2 regions of the Haloimpatiens massiliensis genome follow, and region 2 is predicted to be linked to the other one. Evidence: a T-box and tRNA genes for the amino acid it is inferred to sense, from the RefSeq annotation. Region 2 holds a T-box; the other holds one or more tRNA genes.

Region 1 (6,443 bases), on a different contig from region 2:
GTTTATGCTGTGCCGGGTCACCCTTTGGTAGCAGAAAAATCTGTGAATATATTAAATAAAATTTGTGAAGCTAAAGGAATAGACAGTGAGATTTTGCCAGCAGTAAGTTTTGTAGATGCCTTAATGGAAAGTCTTAAGATAGACCCTATAGAAGGAGTTAAAATAATCGATGCTTTTGATATAAAAAAACAAATATTAGATAAAAGGGTTGGACTTATAATAACTCAAGTATATAATAAGTTTATAGCTTCAGAAGTTAAACTAGCTTTATTAGAATATTATCATGATGAAACAGACATATATTTTGTTAGGGCTGCAGGAGTAAAGGGACTAGAGAGTATAAGAAAAATAAAATTATATGAACTGGATAGGCAGGAAGATATAGATTATCTAACTTCTATATACGTTCCTAAAGATTTGGAAAATACAAAAGATTTTTATGATTTAAAAGAAATAATGGATATACTAAGAGGAGAAGATGGATGTCCATGGGACAAAGAACAAACTCATGAAACTTTAAAAAGTTGCTTAATAGAAGAGTGTTATGAAGTAATAGAGGCAATAGATGAACAAAATGATGATAATTTAATTGAAGAGCTAGGAGATGTGTTACTTCAAGTTGTATTTCATTCAAAGCTTGGAGAAGAAGAGGGATATTTTAATATAAATGATGTTATAAAATGTATATGCGATAAGATGATAAACAGACATCCGCATATATTTGGTGACATAAAAGTAGATAATTCAAGTCAAGTACTAGATAACTGGGATAAGATAAAGAAAAGAGAGCAAGGTTTAAATAGCTATACAGATTCATTAAATCATATACCAAAGATGCTACCGGCTCTTATAAGAGCTAATAAGGTTCAATACAAGGCAGCTAAGGTGGGATTTGATTGGGATTCTGTGGAACCGGCCTTTGAGAAAGTCCTAGAAGAATTTTATGAGGTAAAAAATGTATATAAAAGCAAAAATAAGGGCAAAATAAAAGAAGAACTGGGAGATTTAATATTTTCTTGTGTAAATGTAGCTAGAATTCTTGACATTGACCCTGAAGATGCTTTAAATTATACTATATATAAATTTATAAGTAGATTCCAGTATATAGAGGATAAAGCCATAGAAAATGGGCTAACTTTAGAAGAAATGACATTAGAGCAAATGGACAATTTCTGGAATGAAGCAAAATTATTAAAAAATTAATTTAATATTTAGAAGGAATTTAAAAAAAAATGAAGAATATGCTTATTCAATAGCGTACTCTAATTATTTAAGGAGGTAACAAAGGTGAACAAAGCAGAATTAATCGCTAGTATGGCAGAAAAAAGTAAATTAACTAAGAAGGATGCAGAAACAGCATTAAAGGCATTCATAGAAAGCGTACAAGAAACATTAGAAAAAGGTGAAAAGGTTCAATTAATAGGATTTGGAACTTTTGAAACTCGTGAAAGAGCTGAAAGAGTTGGAAGAAATCCAAGAACTAAAGAGGAAATAACAATTCCAGCATCAACTGTTCCAGTATTTAAAGCAGGAAAAGAATTTAAAGAAAGAGTAAACAAATAATTACTGGATAATATTGGCTACATAAAGGAAAACCTAGATGCAAATCTAGGTTTTTTCTTTAATAAAAGGTATGCAAATAATTATTTTGCTAACTCAACTTTTGCACATAAAGTTCAAGCTCTACATTAGATTAATAAGGGTTTTAAATTTAAAATTTAGAATGTAAAATAAGAATTTGTAGAGTAGGTAAGAGGTAAAAAGTAAGAAGTAAGAGTGAAAAGGTAAGAACTAATAGGTAAAAGGTAAGAGTTTCTTTAAAAAATTCAGCAAAGCTGAATTTTCACCATAACTATTACTTATTACCTGTTACTTATAAATTAATTATAAAAAACTCTTTGAGTTTTATCTTTAACTCTTACTTCTTAGCTATTACCTATTACTTACATGTAAATTTCAAATTATAGTTAGTTTCTAAAAGAGCTTTATTCTTCATTTTAAATTTTATATTTTTATTTTTCAACTGCGAAAGTTGAATTACTAATAAATTAATGTATGAGGGGGAGAATTAAATGAGATTAGATAAATACCTTAAAGTATCAAGAATAATAAAAAGAAGAACTATCGCAAAAGAAGCTTGTGAAAGTGGACGAGTTTGGATTAACGGTAAGGTTGCTAAACCAAGCACTGAAGTAAATGAAGAAGACATAATAGAAATAGAATTTGCAAACGGTAAATTAAAAGCAAAAATAATTAATATAGCAGAACACGTTAAAAAGGAAGCAGCTAAGGAAATGTATGAATTAATAGAGTAATTGTACTAATGATAAGCCTATAATCATATATTAAGTATAGATACTATAGGATTATAGGAGGTTTAATATGGAGGTAAGAAAAGAGATTAAAATAGAAGAACATAAAAGTATTTTAAATTTGGATAGTAGAAAAAGATTAAGTCTTACAGGTGTCCAAGAAGTAATAAGTTTTAACGAAGAAGAAATAGATTTAACTACCGAATTAGGACAGTTAAAAGTAAAGGGAAATAACTTAAAAATGAATAAATTAGATGTCCAAAATGGTGAACTGGTAATAGCTGGAACTATTGACTCCTGCACTTACATGAATAGAGAAAAGAAAAAGGATAATGACAGCATTATAAGCAAGCTGTTTAAGTAAATACGCATATGATATTATCTACTATTTCTCAATTAGAATTACTTTTATATAATATTCTAGCAGGGGTGCTAACAGGGGTTTTATTTGATGTGTATAGAAGTATACGGGGCAGATGTAATAATAAGATAATAGTATTTATACAAGATGTGCTATTTTGGATTTTTGCTGCTATAATTGTTTTTATATTTTTGTTTATTACAAATTATGCATATATGGGATTTTATTGTTATATTTATATTGCCTTTGGTTTATTTGTTTATTTGAAGATAGTTAGTAAACATTTTTTGAGATTCACAAGTAAAACTAACAGAGGTATTGGAAAAATATTGCGTATAACGGTAAATAATGTTAGTTATATATTTGGAGTTTTTACCTACGCATTTTCAAAAAAAAAGAAAAAAAATAAAAAGTACAAAAATACCTTGAATAAAAAGTAAAAGCAACTTAAAATATATATATAGTCTATATTATTAAAAAGAAGAGGATATGTGTTATGAAAAAAAAGATTAGTTTTAAAAAAATAATACTGGCTATATTAGTGGTTTACATGATTGGTATTTTTGTAAATCAACAAGTGACAATAGGAAGAGTTAAAGAAGAAAAGAATCAAAAGAAACAGGAATTAAGTGCAGTTAAGAAAAAAAATAATGAATTACAGGATCAAGTTCAAATGTCTAAAAGTGATGGCTATATAGAAAAGATAGCACGTGAAAAATTAAACTTTATTAAAAAAGGAGAGACTCCTGTAATCAACAATTCATCTAAGGAAAGTTCAAAGTAGTTTAAATTAGTTTTCAAAATTATTTTCTATAGAACATTATTTTATTAAGGAGGAGTCTTTTTAACATGACCTTAAAAGTAGGAAGTATTACAGAAGGTACAGTGGTAAATATTACTAATTTTGGTGCGTTTGTAGAAGTGGAGGGCAAAACAGGACTAGTACATATTTCTGAGGTTTCAGAATCATATGTAAAAGATGTAAGTAAACATCTAAAAGAAAAAGAAAAAGTTAAAGTTAAAGTTCTTTCCATAGATGATAATGGAAGAATGAGCCTATCAATAAAGCAGGCTAATCCAGTTAAAAAAACTGTTAGGCCAGTAGAAATTGACTGGCAAAAGGAAAAAGCTAAGAATGAAGTTGTAAACTTTGAAGATAGAATCTCAAAGTTTCTAAAGGAAAGTGAGGAAAAATTCCAAGACATAAAGAAGCACCAAAATATGAAGAATGGTGGCCGCAATAAAAGAGGTTCTGGTATGTAGTATTTAAAAGAATACTAAGGGCTTATTAAAGTATAAATAAAGACTTTAATAGCCCTTTATTTATAGCATAGTCATATTTATTAATATGGTTGATGCTTTTTAATACTGCATAAATTAATAGGGATCAATAGTTAATTCAATTTTCGCAGTTATAAAATAAAAATTATATTTTTATTTCCTTTATTTATCTAATGTATAACTTGAAAATTATGTTCGAAAGTGCAGTGGTCAAATTATATATTTCAATATCAAGTGCTGATGGTGATGGGCTAATGGCACTAATGTTTGGGGTTGGAAAATTGAGTTTTTTAAAATGGAAATTAAAAATATTTTAAAAAGTTGTTGACATGTCTTCATATATACTATATAATAAAATCTGTCCTTGAGATTAGGCAAAAACTCGCTGGAGTGGCGGAACTGGCAGACGCACAGGACTTAAAATCCTGCGGTGCTAAAACACCGTACCGGTTCGATTCCGGTCTTCAGCACCAAATGTCGCGGGGTGGAGCAGCTGGTAGCTCGTCGGGCTCATAACCCGAAGGTCACAGGTTCAAGTCCTGTCCCCGCAACCACATGGCGGAATAGCTCAGCTGGCTAGAGCATTCGGTTCATACCCGAAGTGTCGTAGGTTCAAGTCCTATTTCCGCTACCAAGAAACCTCACATTTTTGTGAGGTTTTTTAGTTTCTAAGAACTTTACATTTCTTAAATTCTTTTAACAAAAAAATTTCCCTAAATCATATCAAAAGAGTATATATAACGACTTTTTTATATAGTTTGTTTATTAAAAAAAAAGTAACGTCTAAAATGACATATAGCTTAAGAATTTATATTAAAAACCAGTATAGAGGCAATAATAATATAGCAATACATATTACAAATAATGGAAGAAAATTACCAATTTATGTTTTTTATTGTCTTAAAGAAATTTGTTTTAGACAGATATATTGACAATTATTACCACTCAATTTTGCTATAATTAATTTATTAATTAAGGTTGGGGAGGGTGAATATGCAATACGGTGTTAATGTTTTTCCATACCAAAGAGTATCTGGAGTGCAGAAGGAGGAAGAAAACAAAAAAAGTTTAAATTTAAATGTAATACTGAAAGGGGTAATTAGTTTCATTATAGCTTTATTTATGAGCAGAGTTACTATAATGAATTTTATGGCTCCTTTTGGCATTGCATTGCTTATAGCTATGTTGTGCTACTTTGAGGATTATGTATTCTTGTTCCCTTGTGCTGGAAGTGTTTTAGGTTATGTTTGGATACATAATTCATTACAGGGAATAGGAAAATATTTAATAGCTATATCCCTGGTAACTGTAATATTTTATTGCTTAAAAAGTATTAGTAGAAGTAAAAAGGTTATAGTTACGTGTAGCATAATACTCTTAGAATTTATTATGTACCAGCTGTTTATATTAAAAAAACCCATGGGAACAACTTTATTGTTTTGTTTTTTAGAAATGGCGTGTATCATTCCATTATATTTTATTATTGATCATTCTATTTTATGCTTTAAAGAATTAAATACAAAACATCTATATAACAGTGAAGAATTAATAACTATGGCTATATTTGTATCCTTGGTATTAGCGGGTACTTATGGAATAAAAATACGAAACATATCTTTATGGAATGTATTGTCATTGACATTTATATCTATTTTAACTTATGTAAGTGGAAGTGGTATTGGGTCTGCTACAGGGGTAGCACTTGGAGCAGTCATAGGATTAGGAGCAAAGGATATAAGCATATATACTAGTATTTATGGTTTGTGTGCCTTAATAGGAGGGGCTTTCAGAGAAATGGGTAGATGGGCTACGTCTTTGGCATTTATAATAACATTTTTTATAGTGACGGTTTATTCTAAAAGTGTTCAGCAATTTAAACTTATAGAGCCTATAATAGCTGCTACAATTTTTTTATTAATACCAAGGAGCTTTTATGAGAGGGTGAGTTTAGAGGTTAATAGAGAAGAAAAGGAAAAGTATATTAGTGAAGAGTATATTGAAAAGGTTAAAAAAATTTTTGAAAAAAGATTAAATAGTTTTTCAACAGTACTTAATAATATGTCAGATACTTTGGCTCATTTATCCAAAAATGAAAACTTGAGTATGAAAAATAAAAGTGCATCTTTGATAGAAAATTTAGCTGATAGGGTTTGTAGCAATTGCAGTATGAAGGGCATGTGTTGGAAAAGAGAATTGCACTATACTTATTCTGCTTTTGGAGAACTGATACAAAACTATCAACAAGGGCGAAAGATAATTCCAAAAGAAATTGATAGAAAGTGCATAAACAAAGAATTTTTATTAAAGAACACGGAGGAAATAGGAAATAATTATATAATAAGTGAGCTTTTAAATGTAAGATTACAGGAAGGAAGAAAGATATTATCAGATCAGATAAGTAATATGGCAAAGTCTATAAAAGAAGCTACTGATGACTTTGCATACGGGGTTCATTTTAATGTTACTTTAGAGCGTGAAGTTATAAGAAT
Region 2 (6,443 bases):
AACTGGTGCCATATATGGGCAATCAGTCTCAACTAATATTCTATCCATAGGAACGGATTTTAATACCTCTATGATTTTTTTAGAATTTTTAAAAGTCACCACTCCAGTACATCCTATATAGTATCCTAACTTTAAACATTCTACTGCAAACTCCGGACTTCCTGAAAAACAGTGTACAACACCCTTCACTTCTGGAAACTTTTTAATTATTTCTAGAGTATCCCCATGTGCATCTCTGTCATGTATAACTACAGGGAAATTCAATTGTTTAGCTAATTCCATCTGCTTTACAAAGGCATCTTTTTGAACTTGTCTTTCAGGATTTTCTTCATAATAATAATCCAATCCTATTTCGCCTATAGCTTTTACTTTAGGATTTTTAGCTAGTTCGCTTAATTCATCTAAAACATTATTATCTAATTTATCAGCATATTCGGGATGAATTCCTACCGCAGCATAAAAAAAATCATATTTATCAGCTAATTTAACTGAATCTCTCGCCCCTTCTATAGATGCTCCACAATTTAAAACACCAATAATATTATTTTTTTCAAGCTCACTAATCACTTCTTCTCTGTCTTCATTAAAAGATTCGTCATCGTAATGAGCATGTGAATCAAAAATCATTACTTTCCTCCTCAGTTCATCTAATATTTATTCTATTAACTATATCTATTAACTATAGATGATAAAATTTCCTTTTATACATTCACAAAACCATGTCATGATTTTATCATCTATGGTTATGAATTTTTATAGTTTTACACTTTAATTATATTAATTTTAATTTTAATTAATTACTATTAACTCATAATTTCTATTTCCTAACCCAATATCTTCACCATGTTCTACACTACATTTCCAATCAGTATTTACATATAATCCATTAAATTTATCTTCACCTTCATGTATATGCTTTTCCTCTAATTCACTACCCTTTGCAACTGGAGAATTATTTACCATATCCACAGAAGCCATATCTAACGCTACAGGATCAAAGGATGCTGCAATACCTATATCCGGTACTATTGGTACATCATTATGGGACCAACAATCACAATTAGGTGACACATTCATTATAAAATTTATATGTAAGTTAGGTTTGTCTTTAACTACAGCAAATGCATATTCCGCTATCTTTTCATTAGCAATATCCGCAGCCTCATCCCATTTTACTAATGCCGCATTAAATTTACATACTGCAACACATTGACCACAGCCTATACATTTATCATAATTTATATCTGCACTTTTATTCTTATCAAGAGTTATTGCCTGAACTGGGCAGTGTTTTATACATGACCTACAAGCTACACATTCATCTTTCTTAATCCATGGTTTAGAAGCTGAATGCATTTCCATTTTGCCACCTCTTGAGCCAGAACCCATTCCAAGATTCTTAAGTGCTCCACCAAATCCCGTCATATCATGTCCTTTAAAGTGGTTCATAGAAATAACTATATCTGAATCTGCTATAGCTGTTCCGATTTTGGCAGTTTTACAATGTTTACCATTTATTTCTATTTCTCTATAACTACTTCCCTTTATTCCATCTGCTATTATAATATGACATCCTACAGTTAAAGGATTAAATCCATGTATATAAGCAGTTTCTAAATGATCTAATGCATTTGCCCTTTTACCAGTATAAAGTGTATTTGAATCTGTCAAAAACGGCTTTCCACCTAGCTCTTTTATTAATTTAACTACCTCAGCAGCATAATTAGGTCTTATATACGCTAGATTTCCTGGTTCACCAAAATGTATTTTTATAGCTGTAAATTTATCCCTAAAATCTATGTCTTTTATACCAGCCTGTATTAATAAGCTATTAAATTTGTCTATTAAATTTCTACCTGACTTTGTCCTCAAATCCATAAAGTAAACCTTTGACTTTTCCATACTTTATCACCCTCACCTATTAAATATTAATACAATTATACACCACTTTATAGTCATTGCAAAATAAGAATATTGTGATGTAAGTGTCATAAGAAAAATCTGTCTTTAAGGTAACAATAAATATATTTATTGTTACCTTAAAGACAGATTTTTCGTTTCATACGTACATTACTTATAAGGGAGACAGCCTACTAAAGGAGAATTTTCCTCCGCTATGCTACAGAAAATCTTTTATTGGTGACAGCCAGCCTAAATATTAAAGCTAAGATTTATACAAGCTAATGCCTTACGGAAAAATATATTAAATTTCTTAGCTATACTGAAATTTGACTTTCATGCTTTTTGAAGAAGTCCATACGAGGTTCCAAATATTTTAGTTTATGGTTCAAGGCATCTTCTATAAATGTGTATATTGGAGCAAATATATAATCCCAATTCCAAAGCTTTTCATTTACCTTTAGATATTCTCTTACCAATTCACAGCTACTTGGTACAATTGGATGAAGTAAGGTAATAGCAGTTCTTACAGCATGGAATGCATCTATTAATATTTGCTTACGTAGATTATCATCTCCATTACCATCTGCAATTTTCATGTTATTTGCCCAATACTTATTCATATTTCGAATATAGCTGTCTAAAACATAAATTACACTATGGAATTCGTGATTGTACATGTGTCTTTCATAGGTAATAATAGTTTCATTAGACTCTTCTATAATTTTGCTACTAACTTCTCCTACTGGTATGGTGCTATCATAATGTTTTTGTGCAGTGTAAAAACAAGAACGAACAAGTCTATTAAATACATTAGTCAATAAATTACCATCTTTTAAAACTGTATCTGGACCTTCTTTATCTTCTTCTGCCATAAATGCTTGCGGTGCAAAACTAACACTTTTCTTTGATAGTCCAAGGCTTAAAAAATGCATACGTAACTGTTCTGCTGTATAGTGCTCCAACAAATCTCTTGCCATAGGTGGCTTAATGGCACTACTACTGCTTGCCTTTTTATTCATAAATAATAGATGATTATTTGCAATTAAATGAGGAAGATAAATATGATGCCAATCTACTTTATCTTTACTATTAACACCTAACAATGCCATAAACATTGCCATCTCTGCAATTGCGTAAAAATAAATATTATCCTCACCTATAAATTGATACACCTTTGCCTCCTCAGAATGCCACCAGGTTTTCCATTCCTCAGAATCTCTGCCTATAGCTTCAAGATAAGTTTTAGTAAAAGAAATAGGTGCCCAAAGGGACTCTGGCCAAACCCAAAAAGTTAAATCCTTAAGATTATCTTTTTCAGGCACCTCAATACCCCATTCAACATTTCCTGATACCCTAAAAGGCACTAGTGTTTTACCTGTTCTAAAACGAATTCCCATTTTATCAAATACTTTTCTTGCCAAATCTCTATCATTAAGATTATCAAATACAAAAGTAATAGAGGGTTTCTTTGGCTCATCAATTATTGTGTGCTTGGGTAATTTCTCTTCTAAATCTGAAATACCTTCTAACTGCTTACGTTTAACATAAATAATTGGCTTCTTTAAAAATTCTTCAACAGTATTTAGTAAATACTTACGCCAATTAGAATGTGTTCTTAAATAATCTACTCTATCACTTAAAATGTCATTATACTCATCTAATTTAAAATACCAGTTGGTCACATCCCTTAATTCTGGTGTTTTACCTGATAAAATACTCTTTGGTTCTATGAGTTCACTTGGCATATATTGATGTCCTAAGGAACACTCATCAGCATAGCCATTATCTGAAGTACATCCTTCTATAGGGCATTTGCCAACTACTTGTCGTCCGTTTAAGAATACTTTAAAATCAGGATCATAAAATTGAGGGGAAGATAGCTTAACTAAATACCCACCTTCATATAGCTTGTTGAATACTTCTTCAGATATTTCCTTGTGTATTTCTCCAGCTCTATCAAGTGCAGAAGCCCCATATAGATTTAAGCTCATTTCATATTTATCTAGTACTTCTTTTTGTTTATTATGATTTTCACGAACATAATCTTCTATGGTATCCTTATAATTATTTTCATCTACAACTTTTCTATAGCTTGCTGAAATTGGTGAGCCATAGCAATCTGTTCCTGATACAAATATAACATTTTCTTCACCAATTCTATCTCGTAAAAACCTTGCGAAAACGTCTGCGTGTACAAAGACACCTCCTACATGGCCAAAATGTAATTCTTTATTACCATAGGGCATACCAGCAGTTACTACAGCTTTTTTAGGAAATATAGGTCTTTTTATTTCTCTTTTTTCCATAACAAACACTCCTTAAAATATAATTGCTGTTTTTTCAGTAAAAAACCGTAAAAAAAACACCTCCTACAATAAATTTGTAGGGGCGAATTATACCGCGTTGCCACCCTATTTCATTAATATGTCGCCATACTAACCTTATCAAGTACAAAATATACTCTAGTTCTGTAACGTGAACAAACGTCATAGCATCACTTATTTTAAAAATAAGATCCGTATGCAGCTCCGAGACTTGTTTCGTTAAATTTTCCACTGTTCCATCTCAGCACCTGAAACTCTCTGTAAGTTTACAAAATAACTACTTCTCTCTTCATTGCCTTCATTTTTTTAAAATTATAATAAATAAATATTTTTATGTCAAGTTTTAAGAAAATTGTGAAGCAATACATTGAAGAAAAATCTGATTTTAATTCCGTAATAAATGTATAATTTGGGACTGTTCACAATACGCCAAGAACTTCTAAATGTCCCACAGTTAAAGCCCCTAAAGCTTTCAAACTCACTCGTTCCTCGTTCAAACATGAAAGCTTCTTAACGGGTCTTTAACTGTGAGACATAAGAAGTTCTAGGGCTAGTTCAATAGTCCTAAATTCCACATTTATTACTACATTAAAATCAGATTTTTAGTTTAATATGTATGTGATTTGGGAGGAGAAGCCTACTAAAGGAGGATTTTCCTCCGCTATGCTATGGAAAATCTTTGATTTATAAAAAAGAGAGCGCTCATATTATTTTTTAGGCGTAACCTTTCGAAAAGTTATATGATACTTATGAAAATAAGATAATAGCTAAAATTTAATTCATTTTACCGTGAGGCATAGGGTTGTATAAATTTTAGTTTTAGTATTTTCGCTGGCTATCGCCAATAAAAGATTTAAGTTAAGCCAAAAAAGATAACATAATTTCACGTTGTGAAATTATGTTATCTTTTTTAAATTGTAAAATTTTTCGTAATGCAATGAAGAAAAATTATCCTTTACTAGCCCTCTAGCACACTGGCCATAAATTGCGTAGCAATTTATGGCTTACAGTGATGCAATTAGGGATGAAACTAATCCCATAATTCCTCCTAAAACTCCTCCTAGCCAAGTAATGGCACTAAGTTCCTTGCTAGCTATTTCTAAAATTATTTTTTCTGCAAAAACCACATCAAAGGAATTTATCCTTTCCTCAGTAATGCCAGCTATATCTAACGCTTCTATTACTGACTCTGCCTCATTTTCAATAAATCTATTATAAAGATTTTTTGTCATACCATAGGAATATTGTGTAATAGTATCTTCATGTCTCTTAAATATATTTTTAAGCGGCTTATGAAAAATAGACTTTATAAAATTTTCAATAATATTCAGAAGTTTTCCACAAAAAACTTCTCCAGATAGAATTTCATCTATTTTTTTGTGGATAAATCTGTTTAAATCTTCACTATATTCTTTATTTAATTTAATAATTATATCTCTTAAATTATTGTTATTTTTAATTTTATCTTTAAATATATTCTCTAAAGACTTTATATTTTCTTCTTTTGTAAATTTATCACTAATTAGATTTCCTATAACTCTTGCAGTTTCCTCTTTTCCTTCTTCAGAAGAATTTACAAGTACATCATTTAAATCCTTTTCTAAAATTTTATCTACTACTTCCCCTAATAACACTATAATTTCTTGTTTATTTTCTTCCTTAGCTATAAAATCATTTAAAATATTCATAGCCTTTTCATGTAGCGATTCCTTATTTAAAAACATAGCTATCATAGGATTTAAATTTTTACTTATAGCCTCTTCAATTATATCCTTTATTTTTGCTTGAGCTTTTTCACTATTTAACATTTCTTCTATTGAAGCACAAATATTATCTTTTTTATTATACATGTATACTTTTAAATTGTTTACTGCACTCTGGGGAATAACATCTTTTATCTTTTTAGAACTCTCTTCTAATTTTTTTAATTCTTTCATCAGTATATTATTTAATTTTTCTTCCATTTTCCCACTGTTTTTGTATTGTAAAGCTGCAGATAGTAATTTTTCATTTATTTTATTATAAATACCACTTTCAGTTAAAACTTCTGTACTCTTATTTAAATTTTCCTCTATGTACTCTTCTATATATTTAACCATAGCATTTTTTGATTTTTCATTTCTTATACTATTTAATATGTATTGGTTTAAATTTACACTTAGATAACTGCATATTTCATCTGATTTTCCATCTGAAAATTCTTCAACCAATTCACCT

The links. The T-box of region 2 lies ahead of C1715_RS17560 (methionine--tRNA ligase). A T-box ahead of a tRNA ligase gene usually reads a tRNA of that ligase, here a tRNA-Met.
Region 1: it encodes a tRNA-Met, which carries the amino acid that the T-box ahead of C1715_RS17560 (methionine--tRNA ligase) is inferred to sense. The anticodon was not compared.

What each region holds. Positions count from the first base shown of each region.
Region 1 is NZ_LT854637.1:327,240-333,682, forward strand. Features, by position in the region: gene yabN (bifunctional methyltransferase/pyrophosphohydrolase YabN) at 1-1,203, shown strand, start outside; gene C1715_RS04635 (HU family DNA-binding protein) at 1,288-1,563, shown strand; gene C1715_RS04640 (RNA-binding S4 domain-containing protein) at 2,073-2,315, shown strand; gene yabP (sporulation protein YabP) at 2,383-2,676, shown strand; gene yabQ (spore cortex biosynthesis protein YabQ) at 2,685-3,113, shown strand; gene C1715_RS04655 (FtsB family cell division protein) at 3,170-3,457, shown strand; gene C1715_RS04660 (S1 domain-containing RNA-binding protein) at 3,523-3,936, shown strand; tRNA gene C1715_RS04665 (tRNA-Leu) at 4,339-4,427, shown strand; tRNA gene C1715_RS04670 (tRNA-Met) at 4,433-4,508, shown strand; tRNA gene C1715_RS04675 (tRNA-Met) at 4,512-4,588, shown strand; gene spoIIE (stage II sporulation protein E) at 4,948-6,443, shown strand, end outside.
Region 2 is NZ_LT854640.1:1,989,233-1,995,675, forward strand. Features, by position in the region: gene C1715_RS17550 (TatD family hydrolase) at 1-627, opposite strand, end outside; gene C1715_RS17555 (DUF362 domain-containing protein) at 790-1,902, opposite strand; gene C1715_RS17560 (methionine--tRNA ligase) at 2,217-4,208, opposite strand; T-box leader at 4,284-4,528, opposite strand; gene C1715_RS17570 (DUF445 family protein) at 5,231-6,443, opposite strand, start outside.